DNA from 3 places in the Paenibacillus sp. 2KB_20 genome. Region 2 is predicted to be linked to each of the others. Evidence: riboswitches for the same ligand, from Rfam matches in the RefSeq annotation. Region 2 holds a riboswitch; each other region holds the start of a gene.
The links. A riboswitch is a leader RNA that binds a small molecule or an ion and turns the genes downstream of it on or off. The one in region 2 is predicted to bind thiamine pyrophosphate.
Positions count from the first base shown of each region.

Region 1: linked by a shared signal. The riboswitch ahead of tenA (thiaminase II) and the one ahead of AB4124_RS19755 (YkoF family thiamine/hydroxymethylpyrimidine-binding protein) in region 2 are both predicted to bind thiamine pyrophosphate.
Region 3: linked by a shared signal. The riboswitch ahead of AB4124_RS06610 (ABC transporter substrate-binding protein) and the one ahead of AB4124_RS19755 (YkoF family thiamine/hydroxymethylpyrimidine-binding protein) in region 2 are both predicted to bind thiamine pyrophosphate.

Region 1 covers NZ_JBFRHH010000005.1:342,076-346,668, reverse strand. Annotated here, with positions in the region: gene AB4124_RS16105 (VOC family protein) at 1,326-1,826, opposite strand; TPP riboswitch at 2,083-2,186, shown strand; gene tenA (thiaminase II) at 2,327-3,013, shown strand; gene thiM (hydroxyethylthiazole kinase) at 3,065-3,907, shown strand; gene thiD (bifunctional hydroxymethylpyrimidine kinase/phosphomethylpyrimidine kinase) at 3,904-4,593, shown strand, end outside.
Region 2 covers NZ_JBFRHH010000007.1:186,759-191,351, reverse strand. Annotated here, with positions in the region: gene AB4124_RS19765 (ABC transporter permease) at 1-362, opposite strand, end outside; gene AB4124_RS19760 (nitroreductase family protein) at 889-1,491, shown strand; TPP riboswitch at 1,674-1,776, shown strand; gene AB4124_RS19755 (YkoF family thiamine/hydroxymethylpyrimidine-binding protein) at 1,861-2,466, shown strand; gene AB4124_RS19750 (sporulation protein YjcZ) at 2,538-2,636, opposite strand; gene AB4124_RS19745 (nucleotidyltransferase domain-containing protein) at 2,740-3,438, opposite strand; gene AB4124_RS19740 (class I SAM-dependent methyltransferase) at 3,586-4,308, shown strand; gene AB4124_RS19735 (methyl-accepting chemotaxis protein) at 4,493-4,593, shown strand, end outside.
Region 3 covers NZ_JBFRHH010000002.1:159,731-164,323, reverse strand. Annotated here, with positions in the region: gene AB4124_RS06625 (ABC transporter ATP-binding protein) at 1-8, opposite strand, end outside; gene AB4124_RS06620 (ABC transporter permease) at 63-818, opposite strand; gene AB4124_RS06615 (MTH1187 family thiamine-binding protein) at 815-1,108, opposite strand; gene AB4124_RS06610 (ABC transporter substrate-binding protein) at 1,200-2,231, opposite strand; TPP riboswitch at 2,345-2,456, opposite strand; gene AB4124_RS06605 (VOC family protein) at 2,628-3,011, opposite strand; gene AB4124_RS06600 (diguanylate cyclase domain-containing protein) at 3,248-4,593, shown strand, end outside.

The DNA.
Region 1 (4,593 bases), on a different contig from region 2:
TGAGGGATGCCTCCTTTTTTAGCATCACAGCATCGCCAGTACTGCCGCTATAAGGTATGCCACACCGCACGCCAGCACAGCTTAACCAAGTCCCCTACTTCGTGCCGCTGCCCCTGACTGTTATCGGACTCCGGATCCCTTATTTCTCAAATTGCCCCCGATTTTTAAATCTAACGGACACAGAATCCCTTATTACCATAATTACCAGCCTATTTGCTATCATATTCAATGAATAACGTACCTGGTGTCCGTTAACTCTCATAAATAGCACCTACTCAGCCAAATAACGTATCCTCAGTCCATTACGCTCAAGGAGTAGCACGAAGTCCAGTAGATCATCAGTAGCCAAGACCAGCAAGTAGCACCAAGATCAGCAGCAGCACCAATACCAGTAGTAGCACCAAGATCAGTAGTAGCCAAAACCAGCAAGTAGCACCAAGCCAGCAGGTAGCAACAAGATCAATAGTAGCACTCAGACCAGCAGTAGCGATAAGACCACCTGTCAACGGACTCCAGATCCCTTATTTCTCAAATTGCCCCCGATTTTTAAATCTAACGGACACAGGATCCCTTTTTACCACAATTACCGGCCCATTTGCCATCATATTCTATGAATAACGTACCTGGTGTCCGATAACTATCCAAAATCACACCTTCTCAGCCAAATAACGTATCCTCAGTCCGTTACGCTCGAGGAGTAGTACCAAGTCCAGTAGATCATCAGTAGCCAAGACCAGCAAGTAGCGCCAAGACCAGCAGTAGTAACAAGACCAGCAAGTAGCACCAAGCCATCAGCAGCACCAATACCAGTAGTAGCACCAAGATCAGTAGTAGCCAAGATCAGCAGTAGCACTCAGACCAGCAGTAGCGATAAGACCACCTATCAACGGACTCCAGATCCCTTATTTCTCAAATTGCCCCCGATTTTTAAATCTAACGGACACAGGATCCCTTATTACCACAATTACCGGCCCATTTGCCATCATATTTTATAAATAGCGTACCTGGTGTCCGATAACTATCCAAAATCACACCTACTCAGCCAAATAACGTATCCTCAGTCCGTTACGCTCGAGGAGTAGTACCAAGTCCAGTAGATCATCAGTAGCCAAGACCAGCAGTAGCACCAAGAACCAGTAGCACCAATACCAGCAGCAGCCTCAGCTATACACGCTGTGTTACCCCGGTTTCTACCTCTAAACCATAGCTACTCTGAGTTCCCGCCGGCCCCAACATCGATTATAATCCGAGCCATCCATGCATACCCCTAGACACCGAGTCCATCCGTGCCCTCCTGTTATACTGCTATTGCTTCACTTCATATTTTACGAAATCTTCACCACAATCTCCGCACCGGCAACATAGGTCATCGCTTTGATGTATTCCGGGTCTTGGGCACGCTGTTCCACTTCTTCCGGAGTGAGGTCCTCCATTCGTGTCTGTACCCACCATAAGTTGCCGAACGGGTCCCGTACCCGTCCCACCTTGTCGCCGAAGAACAAGCTCGTTGGCTCCGTCACCGAGACGGCTCCTGCGGCCAGCGCTTGCTGATACACATCTTCGCAATCCTCAACATATAAACGGAGGTATGCCGGGCTATCCGGCCATTCCGGTTTCGCGTCAAACATCATGACGACGGCATCCCCGATTCGGACCTCGGCATGGCCGATGATACCATCACCAACATAGACGCGCGCTAACTCTTCAGCTCGAAAAGCCCGCTGCAGTAAATCGATCAGCGCTGCGGAGTTTCTTGAGATGATCCATGGTGTCACGGAGGTGTAGCCGTCCGGAATGGGCTTAACCGCTTTCGATGGGTTCGTCATAAATACGCTCGCTCCTTTAAACTTCATTTATTTGCATAACTCTTATGTACTCACTATGTTGGGGAATACATGACAACCAAACGTCAGTGTTCCCGTGACAAGTTTCGGCCGCCGGCGTTTTTTGCGAATAACCTCAGCCACCGAAAAACATCATGATCACCCGGGTATGGGAGGGTTCGAGCGTGGGCTCCGCCCACGAACAGTTAACATTTGACAGCATCCATAAACCTATGTACAGTATTAGACAAAAGAATAGGAAGTCCACTAGGGGAGCCGTTGGCGGCTGAGACAAGAGTATATCTTGGACCCTTTGAACCTGATCTAGTTCGTACTAGCGTAGGAAAGTGGAGCCTTCGTATATGAGGTCTCGGTGCGTTTTTTGGCGCACTCGGGCTTGTTGACGAAGCCGCTCCAGTTTTCGGGGGCGGCTTTTTAGCGTTGCCTGGAAAGTCGTGTCTTATGGACTTCCTGCTCTTCAATATGTTGGAGGTGGGACAACAATGAGTTTCACGCAAGAGCTCCGTCAGCAGGCGGAAGGAATTTTTCAAGCAATCTTCGATCATCCCTTCGTAAAAGGCATTGCCGGGGGGAACCTGGCGCGGGAACAGCTGATTCACTATGTGAAGCAGGATTTTGAGTATTTGAACGCCTACATGCGGATCTACGGAATCGCCATATCCAAATCGACCAGCAGGGAAGAGATCGCCACCTTTAACGAACAGATATCATTCATCCTGCACAGCGAGGTGCACCCGCATCAGAATTTGTGCGCAGCCGCGGGGGTGACCTACGAAGAGCTTCAAGGGTATCCACTGGCTCCGTCCGCGCATCATTATATCCGTCATATGCTGACAGTGGCGCACGAGGGCAGTCTAGGCGAGATTATGGCCGTACTACTTCCTTGCCCGTGGACGTACCTGGAGATTGGCTGCAAGCTGCTGGATGAAGTGAAGCCGGATGAATCCCATCCGTTCTATGACTGGATTAATTTCTATGGCAACCGTGGGGAAGACGCGACAGCCAAGTTCTGCAAACGTGTCGATGAATGGGCAGAGCGCGCGACGGCAGCCGAGCGGGAACGGATGAAGGAGCATTTCATGCTGAGCTGCCAGCTGGAGTATATGTTCTGGGATATGGCATATAAGCAGGAGGAATGGCCGGTGCCGCTGCAGGCTGCGGTGCTGTAAGGAGTCATAATAAGCACATAAATTCCAATATAGATAAGAGAGGCGATTCATATGCATGCATGGGAAAAAGAGGTTTCGGCGCTTTTAACGAAGGTACAGCAGACGAGCCCCCTCGTTCACAATATGACAAACGTGGTGGTTACGAATTTTACGGCTAACGGCTTGTACGCGCTGGGCGCGTCGCCGGTCATGGCTTACGCGCCGGAGGAAGTGGCGGATATGGCCGCCATAGCGGGCGCGCTCGTGCTGAACATCGGCACGCTGAACCGCGAGCTGGTGGATGCGATGATCATCACCGGACAATCGGCGAATGCACATGGCGTCCCGGTCTTGCTGGACCCGGTCGGTGCGGGAGCGACCCGTTTTCGGACGGAGTCGGCATTGCGGATCCTAAGCGAGGTGAAGGTTTCGCTCGTGCGCGGGAATGCGGCTGAAGTCGCTCACCTTGTCGGGGAGGCGCGCGAGATCAAAGGCGTAGACGCTGGCAATAGCGCAGGCAGCAATCATCTAGAGCTGGCTGTGCGGGCTGCCCGCGAATTAGGCACAATCATGGCCATTACCGGTGAAGAGGACGTGATTACCGATGGAACCGAAGTGCGTATCATAACCGGCGGGAATGCTCTGCTCACGAAGGTCACCGGCGCAGGGTGCCTGCTGACCTCGGTGCTGGGTGCCTTTGCGGCAGTGGAAGCAGACCTGCTGCTTGCGGGTACGGCGGGTCTGGCCTTCTACGGGGCCGCGGCGGCGAGAGCTGCGGAATGCACGGCGGACCAAGGACCGGGAAGCTTCCAGATTGCTTTCCTGGATGAGCTGGCAAAACTTCATCCAGGCTCGTTGGCGGGATATGCCGCTGTCCGGGAAGCGGGAACGGCTGCCGCCGGTGGCGCACGATGAGCAAGACTCGCGTGCCCCGGGCACTGACGATTGCCGGGTCCGACAGCGGCGGCGGCGCCGGCATTCAGGCCGATCTGAAAACCTTCCAGGAGCTCGGCGTATACGGCATGTCGGCGATTACCGCGATCACGGTGCAGAATACCTTGGGGGTTCACGGCGTATATCCGCTTCCCCCAGAGGCAGCAGCCGAGCAGATGGAAGCGGTTGGCTCAGACCTCGGAGTAGATGCATTGAAGACGGGCATGCTGTTCAACGCCGAGGTCATTCGGCTGGTTGCTGACCGGATTCGGGCATTCGGCTGGGGGAAGGTCGTTGTCGATCCCGTGATGATTGCCAAGGGCGGAGCGGAGCTGCTGCAAAGCGAAGCGGTGCAGGCTTTAAGAGAAGACTTGCTGCCGCTGGCCTTGATCGTCACCCCCAATATACCGGAGGCCGAAGTATTGGCGGGGATGCGTATCCGCACGATGGAAGATCGGAAGGAAGCGGCCAGACGTATTCATGATCTGGGGCCCAAGATCGTTGTGATCAAAGGCGGCCATGATGAGGGAATGCTTGGAGCCGGTGAAGGTGCGGATCGCGAAAGAGACAGGGGACCCGCTATAGCGGCGGATACGCAGCAGGAAGAGCAGCCTTGGTCCGAATTAACGAATGACCAAACGAGAACTGCCATTCCCGCCGGGGAGTTG
Region 2 (4,593 bases):
ATGAAGATAAAGGTTCCTGCCAGAGCGAATACAAATGCCACGAGCATTTTGATAAGCGGACCGCTTGTCGTGAAGACGAGCATGGCTACCAAAATCCCCAGTCTGGCAGAGTCCATCGTACCTGCCGTGGTCGGCGATACAAACTTATTGCGGCTGAGCTGCTGCATGATCAATCCGCAGATACTCATGCTGACACCCGCCAATATAAGACTGACAAGCCTAGGAATCCGGCTTACAAGCATAATATGCTGTTGTTGTTCTGTCATCGAGAACAGTTGCAGTGGAGAGATATCTTTAACTCCAATAAATAATGAGATTATCGAGAGTACCACAACGGCTGCAAATAAGTATCTAATCTTCATGGCTCTTCCTTCTATGCGTATGTCTCTAAAATATCCGGGATCTCGCAATTTCCAACGCCATTCTCATTGAGATTGATTATCAATCGCGCTCTGATATGCATTATATCATCCTCATTCTGGCTCGACAAGTGTAATTGAGAATCAAAATCAATTAATTTGTTCATACTTGTATATTTTGTTCATGAATTGTTCATAATATGAAGTTTCGAGAAGACATAGCTAATATCCTCAGGTAGGAAGCACTCCTTTCGTTTAAACCTCCATATAATGAAGCTTCTCAAAAAGCCAAACGGATTCAATTCATATTTAATAGATAAGGGAAATTATATTTAATCAAAAGTCGTTGACAATTACTCTAAGTTATATTAATATACTAACATAAATATTATTCCTAACTAAACGTAAGTTAATATGGAATGATAATTAAAAATATTGCTAAATAAGCAACATGCATATTTGCTTGAAGTAAAGGACATCTTCTTATCAGGCGTATGCAAATTCGATTACACCAGGAGGTTTTTTTTCAATGTCTAAAGATTTTTCAACTGCACTCAAAAGTCGCCGTTCTTATTATGGGATTAGCAAAGAATCCGTTATCTCGGACGAGCGTATTCAGGAAATCGTAAACGAAGCGGTTAAGTATACCCCGTCTTCTTTCAACTCTCAAAGTGCACGCGTCGTTGTATTGCTTGGCGAACAGCATGATAAACTGTGGAACATCACGGAAGGCATCCTGAAGGAAGTCGTTGGCGATGAAGAAGCATTCAAATCCACTGCCGAAAAAATGGGTGCATTCCGCGCTGGTTACGGTACGGTATTGTTCTTCGAGGACAACAACGTCATTGCCGGGCTGCAACAGAACTTTGCCGCTTATGCCGACAACTTCCCGATTTGGTCCAACCAATCCAACGGCATGCTGCAATTTGTAGTATGGACATCCCTTGAAGCAGAAGGTCTGGGTGCATCCCTGCAGCACTACAACCCGCTGATCGACGAAAAAGTAAAATCCGAATGGAACATCCCGGAAAGCTGGAAGCTGCTTGCTCAAATGCCTTTCGGTAAGCCGGTTGCTGAACCAGGCGAGAAAGAATTTGCACCGCTTGAAGATCGCGTAAAAGTATACAACTAATTAAATAGATGAAAAAAGGCCGCCTCCCTAAGTTCCCGCAACTTGGATAGGCGGTCCTTTTATAATGGGCAAAGATTGAAAAACCGATCACTAAGCGATACAATTAGTCAAGTAAGAACCCTCGAACTTCTAAGATAACAGAAGCTCCGGGCAAACTTGCGATAACCAACTACATAGGTTGTTGGCTGTACTAGGGGTGCCATGTGCTGAGAGACGGCGGTTTGCCGTTAACCCTTAACACCCGATCTAGGTCATACTAGCGTGGGGAAGTGTAGCATTTATGTTTATTTCTTTTCGTAGGCATAACTGCACTTTCTTCACGGGGTGCGGTTTTTTTGCGTGGACTTATATCATGGGGAGGAAATAACAATGAATGAGCTTGTGTGCGGAACCAGTCGGATCGTCGGGTGCCGGTTCTCGGTATTTCCCATGACGGACCGGTTTGTGGAGGTCATCATGGGCGCACTACATTCCGTGGATACGGGGAAGGTATGGATTCAGACAGATGATGTGAGCACCTGTATTCGTGGACGTGCAGAGCATGTCTTTGATGTGACAAGGGCGATATTCGCCTATGCTGCAGCGAGTGGCGTGCATACCGTTTTTAATGGTACTTATTCCATCGGTTGCCCCGGAGATACGGACGCCGATGTATATATGACCGAGGATTCGACTCTCTTAAACAACGACATCGGGGAACATGCCGATATTGAGACTGCTTGCCAATTCGCTCTTTACCCCATGGGTACCGATGACTACATGGATGTCATCTACGGTGAAGTTAATCGTACGAAGGCAGCCGGGACATTCGCCGGAAGCGTTCATTACGCCAGCCGATTGGATGGGTCACTGGCCCAGGTGTTTGGATCCCTTGAAGAGGCTTTTTTACATGCGATTCAATCCGACAGCAGCCATTTGGTCATGACTGCGGTTGTATCCGCACACAGCCCTTCGGTCAAAGCCGCATCGAATTGAGCCTCATCGAGGCATACAAAAGCCCGGCAAGCGCCGGGCTTCCTGTCACTACTGCCAAGAATCTTGACGGTTTAAACCCAAGCACTCAAGATAATTACGAGCAGGATAAAGAGAACCAAAATAATTCCTACTGAATTGTTCCATCCACCGCCGCCATATACTCCGCTCATGAAGATCCCCTCCTGGATTTAAAGAATGACGTGATGTAATCACGCTATTATAGTATTTCCCGTCTCGTGCTAGTGTCACGGCTAATGTACCCCTCTTTTTATTCTATTCCTCATAACCAATGAGAAGCTTGCCTCCGTACGGATGGAGCATTTCCTCGGTGAATGCCATAAGAACTGAAGGATCATCCTGGCGATACATCGCCGTGAGCGCTGCTTCCAATCGTTCTCCCAAGATCGAGTCATAGCGGTTGAACAGACGGAACAGCGTTTTCCCTTCACCCGTCCACTCCCGGTTCACCCTAAGTACAAAATCACAGAGAATCGCCGCTATTTTGTGCACCGTAAACCACTTTTCGGCATCCCTTCGGGGACTCTGCAAATCCAGCAGGTACTCGGTTAGCATATAACGGTATTCGTTAATGTCGGTTAGCGTCAAGGGCATGGGTCCGTAATTCAAGTCGCTTCGGGCTTCCGCCTGCACCTCTTCCCCCTCAGGCAGCGCGTGCAGCACCGTCCCTTCTACGACCATCCGCTGCAATGAAGGATTCGCCGCGATCACTCCCTCATCGAAATATTCGCGGTAGGAGGATAAAGACAATATAAATATTTCCGCGATCCACCCATGTGCCTCTATCGTCTTCCTGCTGAAATCATGACCATCCCGTTCAATGACTATGAGGTCCAAATCGGATTGTTCATTATGTTCACCTCTGCTCGCGCTGCCGCCAAGCACAGCAAGCAAACAGTTGGGATAATCGTATTGTATGATGCGTTCCGCTGCCTCTACCGGTTCCATCCTCATGACGTTTCCTCCAGTATAATTCTGATCCTCCCGAAAAAAGGGCTCAAAATATCTAATTCAGCTAAAACCCTAAACGTACCTGAATCATATGGTAAATAAATAAACGATTACCCTCATGTTGATGACAAGGAAGAAGGGATAGATGAGATGAACTATATTCATATGCTCTCCAAATTAGGTATGGGCAGTGCCCACCCGGGAGGATTCGAGGCAACCCTCCGAATGCTGAAGAATTATCCCATTCAACCGGGCAGCCGCATTTTGGAGGTCGGGTGTGGAACGGGCAGAACTGCATGCCATCTTTCGGAGATGGGGTATCAAGTAACAGCCATTGACCTGAACGAAAATATGATCAAAAAAGCCCGTGCAAGAGCCGAAGCGATGGAAATCGACGTGCAGTTCCAACAAGCGGATGTATGCGCATTGCCTTTCGAGGACAACCAATTCGACCTAATCATGGCCGAATCCGTTACCGTATTTACGGATACTACGAAATCACTGCCCGAATATTATCGCGTTCTGGATCATGGGGGCGTCCTGCAGGACAGAGAATTGCTGCTTGATAAACCCATGCCGGAGGCAAAACTTCAGGAACTGCTCGAATTCTTCGGAATTCCTAATCTCATGATGAGGGAAGAATGGGCGGACTCCCTCTTGGCTTGCGGGTTTAAACAGGAAGAAGTTCTGGAGTACAACCACTTCAATGACCAGTTAAAGGAAGAGCAAACACGTCATCTGGATACATTTGAACAGCGCGATAAAGGACTCCTGTTCGATGTGGCGCTCTGGGAAACGTTGTTCAAGCATGACCGCATGATCCTGGATAATACCGATTATCTCGCTTCCGCCTTATTCCGGGCTGTAAAATAAAATCACTTCATATCTGTGCATCAAGTGGGGATTCGCATATTTGCTGCGTATCCCCTCTCCCTCCTCAATTTCAGTCCTTTCGACCTAATCCAACACTTTTTGTCAATTCGTTATATCTAGTTTTGCCTGTCGATGCTATAATCATGGTAAATATATCCTATGTTGTTGAGGAGGACTCATTCTTATGGCATGGTTCAACAGACTCCCTATCTCGCGAAAAATTACCGCAGCCTGTTTTCTCATTGCCGCTTTGTTTGCGGTTCCAATGCTGCTTGCATTTATTCT
Region 3 (4,593 bases), on a different contig from region 2:
TGTGTCATATCGATAAATGGCCTCCTTTCATATAAGATTCGAAATGTCTATTCACAGGGGGCTCAACCTTTTCGATTCCAGCGAATGAGCCGTTTCTCCAGCAGGGTGATCAGCAGCACCATCAGCAGGCTGAGCAAGACGATGACCAGGATGGCAACAAATACCCGATCCGTGCGGTAGCCGGATTTTTGCAGCATCATGTAGTAGCCGATTCCCCGGTCCGAGCCGATCCATTCCCCGATAACCGCCCCCATGACCGAATAGGTGGCCGCAATTCGAATCCCGGAGAAGATGGAGGGAAGGGCATGCGGCAGCTCCAGCTTGGTGAAAATTTGCCACGAGGTAGCCCCCGCCATCTGCATATAATTCATCATGGTGCGGTCGGTACGTGCGAGTCCATCCAGGGCCGCAACAGCGACAGGGAAGAAGCAGACCAGCGTAATCACGATAACCTTGGGCAGCATGCCGAAGCCGAACCAAATCATGAGAAGCGGGGCTAGGGCGATTGTCGGCACATTTTGGCTAAGAATAAGAAGCGGATAAAGGGCGGTTTTGAGAAAAGGCACCATGTGCAGTGCCAGCGAGATGATTAGACCGATTGCCGTACCGATTATAAAGCCGATCAGGGTTAATTGCAGGGTGGCCGCTGTATGCTGGAAGAGGCCGGAAGCTCCGGTAACGGCCTCATGCCCGATGGCCGTCGGTGCAGGCAAAATAAAGGGTTCAATGTCGAACACGGATACTGCCGCCTGCCATACCAGCAAAAAGAAGAGAACCGCCACAACGGGCGGCCAAACAGAACTCCACCAGCTTCTCATGGACGGTATTTCTCAGTCAGCTTATCCATACTGATGCCGCTTGGATGATGCGCGATTTTGACCTGGGATATGATGCTGGGACTGCCCGCATTCACCAGCGCCTCGTGCATGCGCTCAACGATCTTGAGCAGCTTGGAGAGCTCTCCCTCCATGGTCGTTTCGAGTGCATGAACCTCGTATTTCACGCCTGATTCCTGAATAACCTTGATCGCTTCATCTACATAAGGGATGCTGTCGGTCCCGTTTGGCGTTCTCGGTATTACTTGAATGCTCAAGAGAGTATTCGCCATATAAACTCATCCTTTCGTGCAAGCTGTATTGTAATGGAAGAGAGGCGGCCTGCTGCAAAGGCCGTCTCTCTTCTTTTATATAGAAATAACCTTATGGCTTCTCCGGTAAAAATTCATTGGTAAATGCGCTGTCAGCGTCAAGTTCCTTCTCCAGCAGCTTGCGCTCAAACATCCAGTCTGCGTACCCCGACCATACTTCGGCTTTCTGTTCGCCCCAGCGGGATGCATCATCCTGATAACGGGGGCTCAGCCATTTCTGGCTAGCTAGAACCAGTTCGGCATCCAGGTCGGGAACAGCCTTCGTCAGCAGGGCTGCCGCATCTTCGGGATGTTGAATCGCATAGTCGTATCCTTTTGAAGTCGCCCGCATGAACGCTTTGACAAGCTCAGGGTCTTCCTGGATCTGCTTCTCGTTCGTTACGATCACCGGTGTGTAATAATCAAGCTGCTTGGAGTAGTCCTTCACATAAATCATGTCAAGCGGCTCATTGCGAAGCTCGGCTTCAATACCCGTCCAAGCATAGAAAATCCAAGCAAAATCAATGTCGCGTTTGACGGCCGTAAAATAATCGGCATCGCCCATATTGACCATATTCACCTTGCTGACATCGGCGCCATCGATCTCCATGATGGACTTCATAACCGCTTCCTCCACAGGCGAGCCCCAGCCGCCATAGGATTTCCCTTCAAAATCGCCTGCCTTCAAGATGCCTTTATCCTTGGGAGCCGCAAAGCCGGATGTATTATGCTGAATGATCGCTGCGATGGAAACGAGCGGTAATCCTTGGGTTCTGGCCAGCGTTACGCCTTCCTGATAGCTGATGCCAAACGGCACATTGCCGGATGCGACCAGCGTGTCCGTTCCGCCTGCTCCCGGCTGGACGATCTGGACATTAAGCCCTTCTTCCTCATAATACCCAAGCTCCTTCGCTGCATACAGGCCGGTGTGATTCGTATTGGCGGACCAATCGAGCATCAGCTGTACGTCACGGAGCTTCCCGGAAGTCTGACTGTCCTCACCTGCGGCGCCTGTCTTCTTGTTCTCTCCGCTTGTACCGCATCCGGACGCAACCATCAGCAGGACGCAAGCGAGAAGCAGCGGAATCCATCTTCCCTTCTTCATCGTTTCTTCTCTCCTTTGAATTCTCTTTCTATTACCTCGCAACTCCACAAAAAAAACGCCCTGATGATATCAGGACGCATGACGGCGTAAGTGTATACCACGGCAAATAAAAGCTGCCGCAAACATGGGCTTCCTACGCTGGCATTACCCAGATCAGGTGTAAGGGTCAGTATCATATCGGATACACTCTCAGCCGGCCAAATTCCAGCTCCCCCGGTATTTATGAAGTTTCGATCATTACATCCGCTATTATAGTCCTAACACAGCAGACCTGTCTAGTTCGAAGAGGCGCGAACGTGACAGGTCTTTGTTAGAACACTAATGCAATGGGAGAATTAATTGATGCTATGAACCTTTCACAAGATAAAGTATTTGAATACGGCTTCTACGCAGAGGTTAGCGCTGGAAAAACTCAATCCATTCTCCTTCGGGACCGTGCACGAAGAAATAGCGGTACCCGTTCGGAAGCGTCATGATTTCCTCGTCCAAGTGAGGAACGTCAAGTCCCTGCACACGGGCATATTCCTCTTCAATGTTATCCGTGCTGACTGCAAAATGATGTACAGTTCCTTCCGAAGGAAGCGTGTCGCTGTATCCCTGAATAAGCTCGACTTCCGTCTCGTTGCTGCCGTTAAATCCTAGGAACGCCAGCTGGATGACGCCATTGGTATGGGTCAGGCGATCCTTCAATTCAAGTCCAACTACGGATGTATAGAAGGCGATTGTAGCTTCAAGGTCCCGGACAACAATACCAACATGATCCAATCGTTTCTGTGACATGGTTCAACACCCCTTCCGATTCATATAAGATATGACTGAAATATTATCATATAATTCCTATACGTCAAGTGGGTGTTATGTTGTTCGTGCACGGACTAATAAGATGATTTTTCTTTCATTTCCTCATCTTTACTTTTGGGTGGGCAAAAAGTATCATGAGAAATAGATATGTTAATTCAAAAGACCTAACACACTTAAAGTGAACCAGCTTACCTTTTGGCCGAGGAGGAATGCTTATGAGTCCAACTCCAGCAGATCATCTGTGGATTCGACTCGCCATAATATATGCATTCATTCAGATAATGATCGCTCTGTGGATGCCTGATGCTTTATCGCTTCAGCGTGTACTAGTCATTATTTCTCCTGCAGCCGCTTCCGTTTATTTAATGCGGATCCGTCGGCGTTATGAGGTTCATCTTCGCAGGTTTTGGCTTATTGTGAGTCTCGGATTGATGGGGGAGGCAGTGGCCCGAACCCTCCACGCATGCAATATCTGGTTTGGAAAAGAGAGCGCTTTCCTGTCAGTTCTAACCCATTTGTTCTGGGGGCTCGAACTTATCCTGTTCGCAAGTTCTCTCATTTATTTATTCCGGCATGTTCAGGGTTCGTTTCGGGGGCTGCGGTTTATGCTGGATATCGTGATTGTTGGCATAGCGGTCATGACGGTAGGATGGGAATATTTCATCAAGCCTGAGCTTCAGGGTCTGGCCCATGAGACAGTATGGGGAAACCTTTGGGTGGACATGCTGTATCCACTGTGCGCAATGGTACTTATTTTTTTTACAATGGTGTTGTATTTTAATACCGGACAGTTAAGGAAATGGGCGGCCATCCTGTTATGTCTTGGCGGAAGTACATTTATTGCCGGAGATGTTCTGTACATCTATCTCGTTGATCTTTTGGATATCGAGGTTCGCTCTTACCTGTATCCACTCTATACGTTATCGGTATTTTTCATTAGTTTCGCAGGCGGACATTCCGCTCCTGATACCCGTAATCCATCTGTTGGCGAGCGGGAGCCTCGTTCAACCGGAAACCTGATCGTAAGGTACCTGCTTCCCTACAGTGTGCTCGGCGGGATGTTTGCCCTTATGGCGCAGCATTTTGGAGGGTGGACTGGACTGTTTACCGGCCTTTCCCTGTGCGTTATCCTGATCCTATTCCGGCAGATTTTGATCCAGTTCGAGAACGACCGCTTGTTGGATCGACTGCATGAAAGTCTGATACAGAGTGAATCCCTGGCACATCGCGATGATCTTACGGGTCTGTATAATCGTCGTTATTTTAATGCAAGGCTGTCAAGTTCGCTGAAGGAGGCGGACCGCACAGGTTCCCGTGTAGGCTTGCTGTATATGGATATGAACCGTTTCAAACGAGTCAATGACCGATACGGCCACCGTGCCGGCGATTTGTTGATACGAAAGGTTGCAGACCGGCTTCAATCACTCGAATCCAAGGGAGTTTTGGTTTCCCGTTTAGGTGGAGACGAATTCACCGTCATGATCCATCCAGCAGGCGATGATCAGGAGCTGATCTGGATGGCGGAGGAGATCTGGACGATGCTTAGTGAGCCGTACGAGCT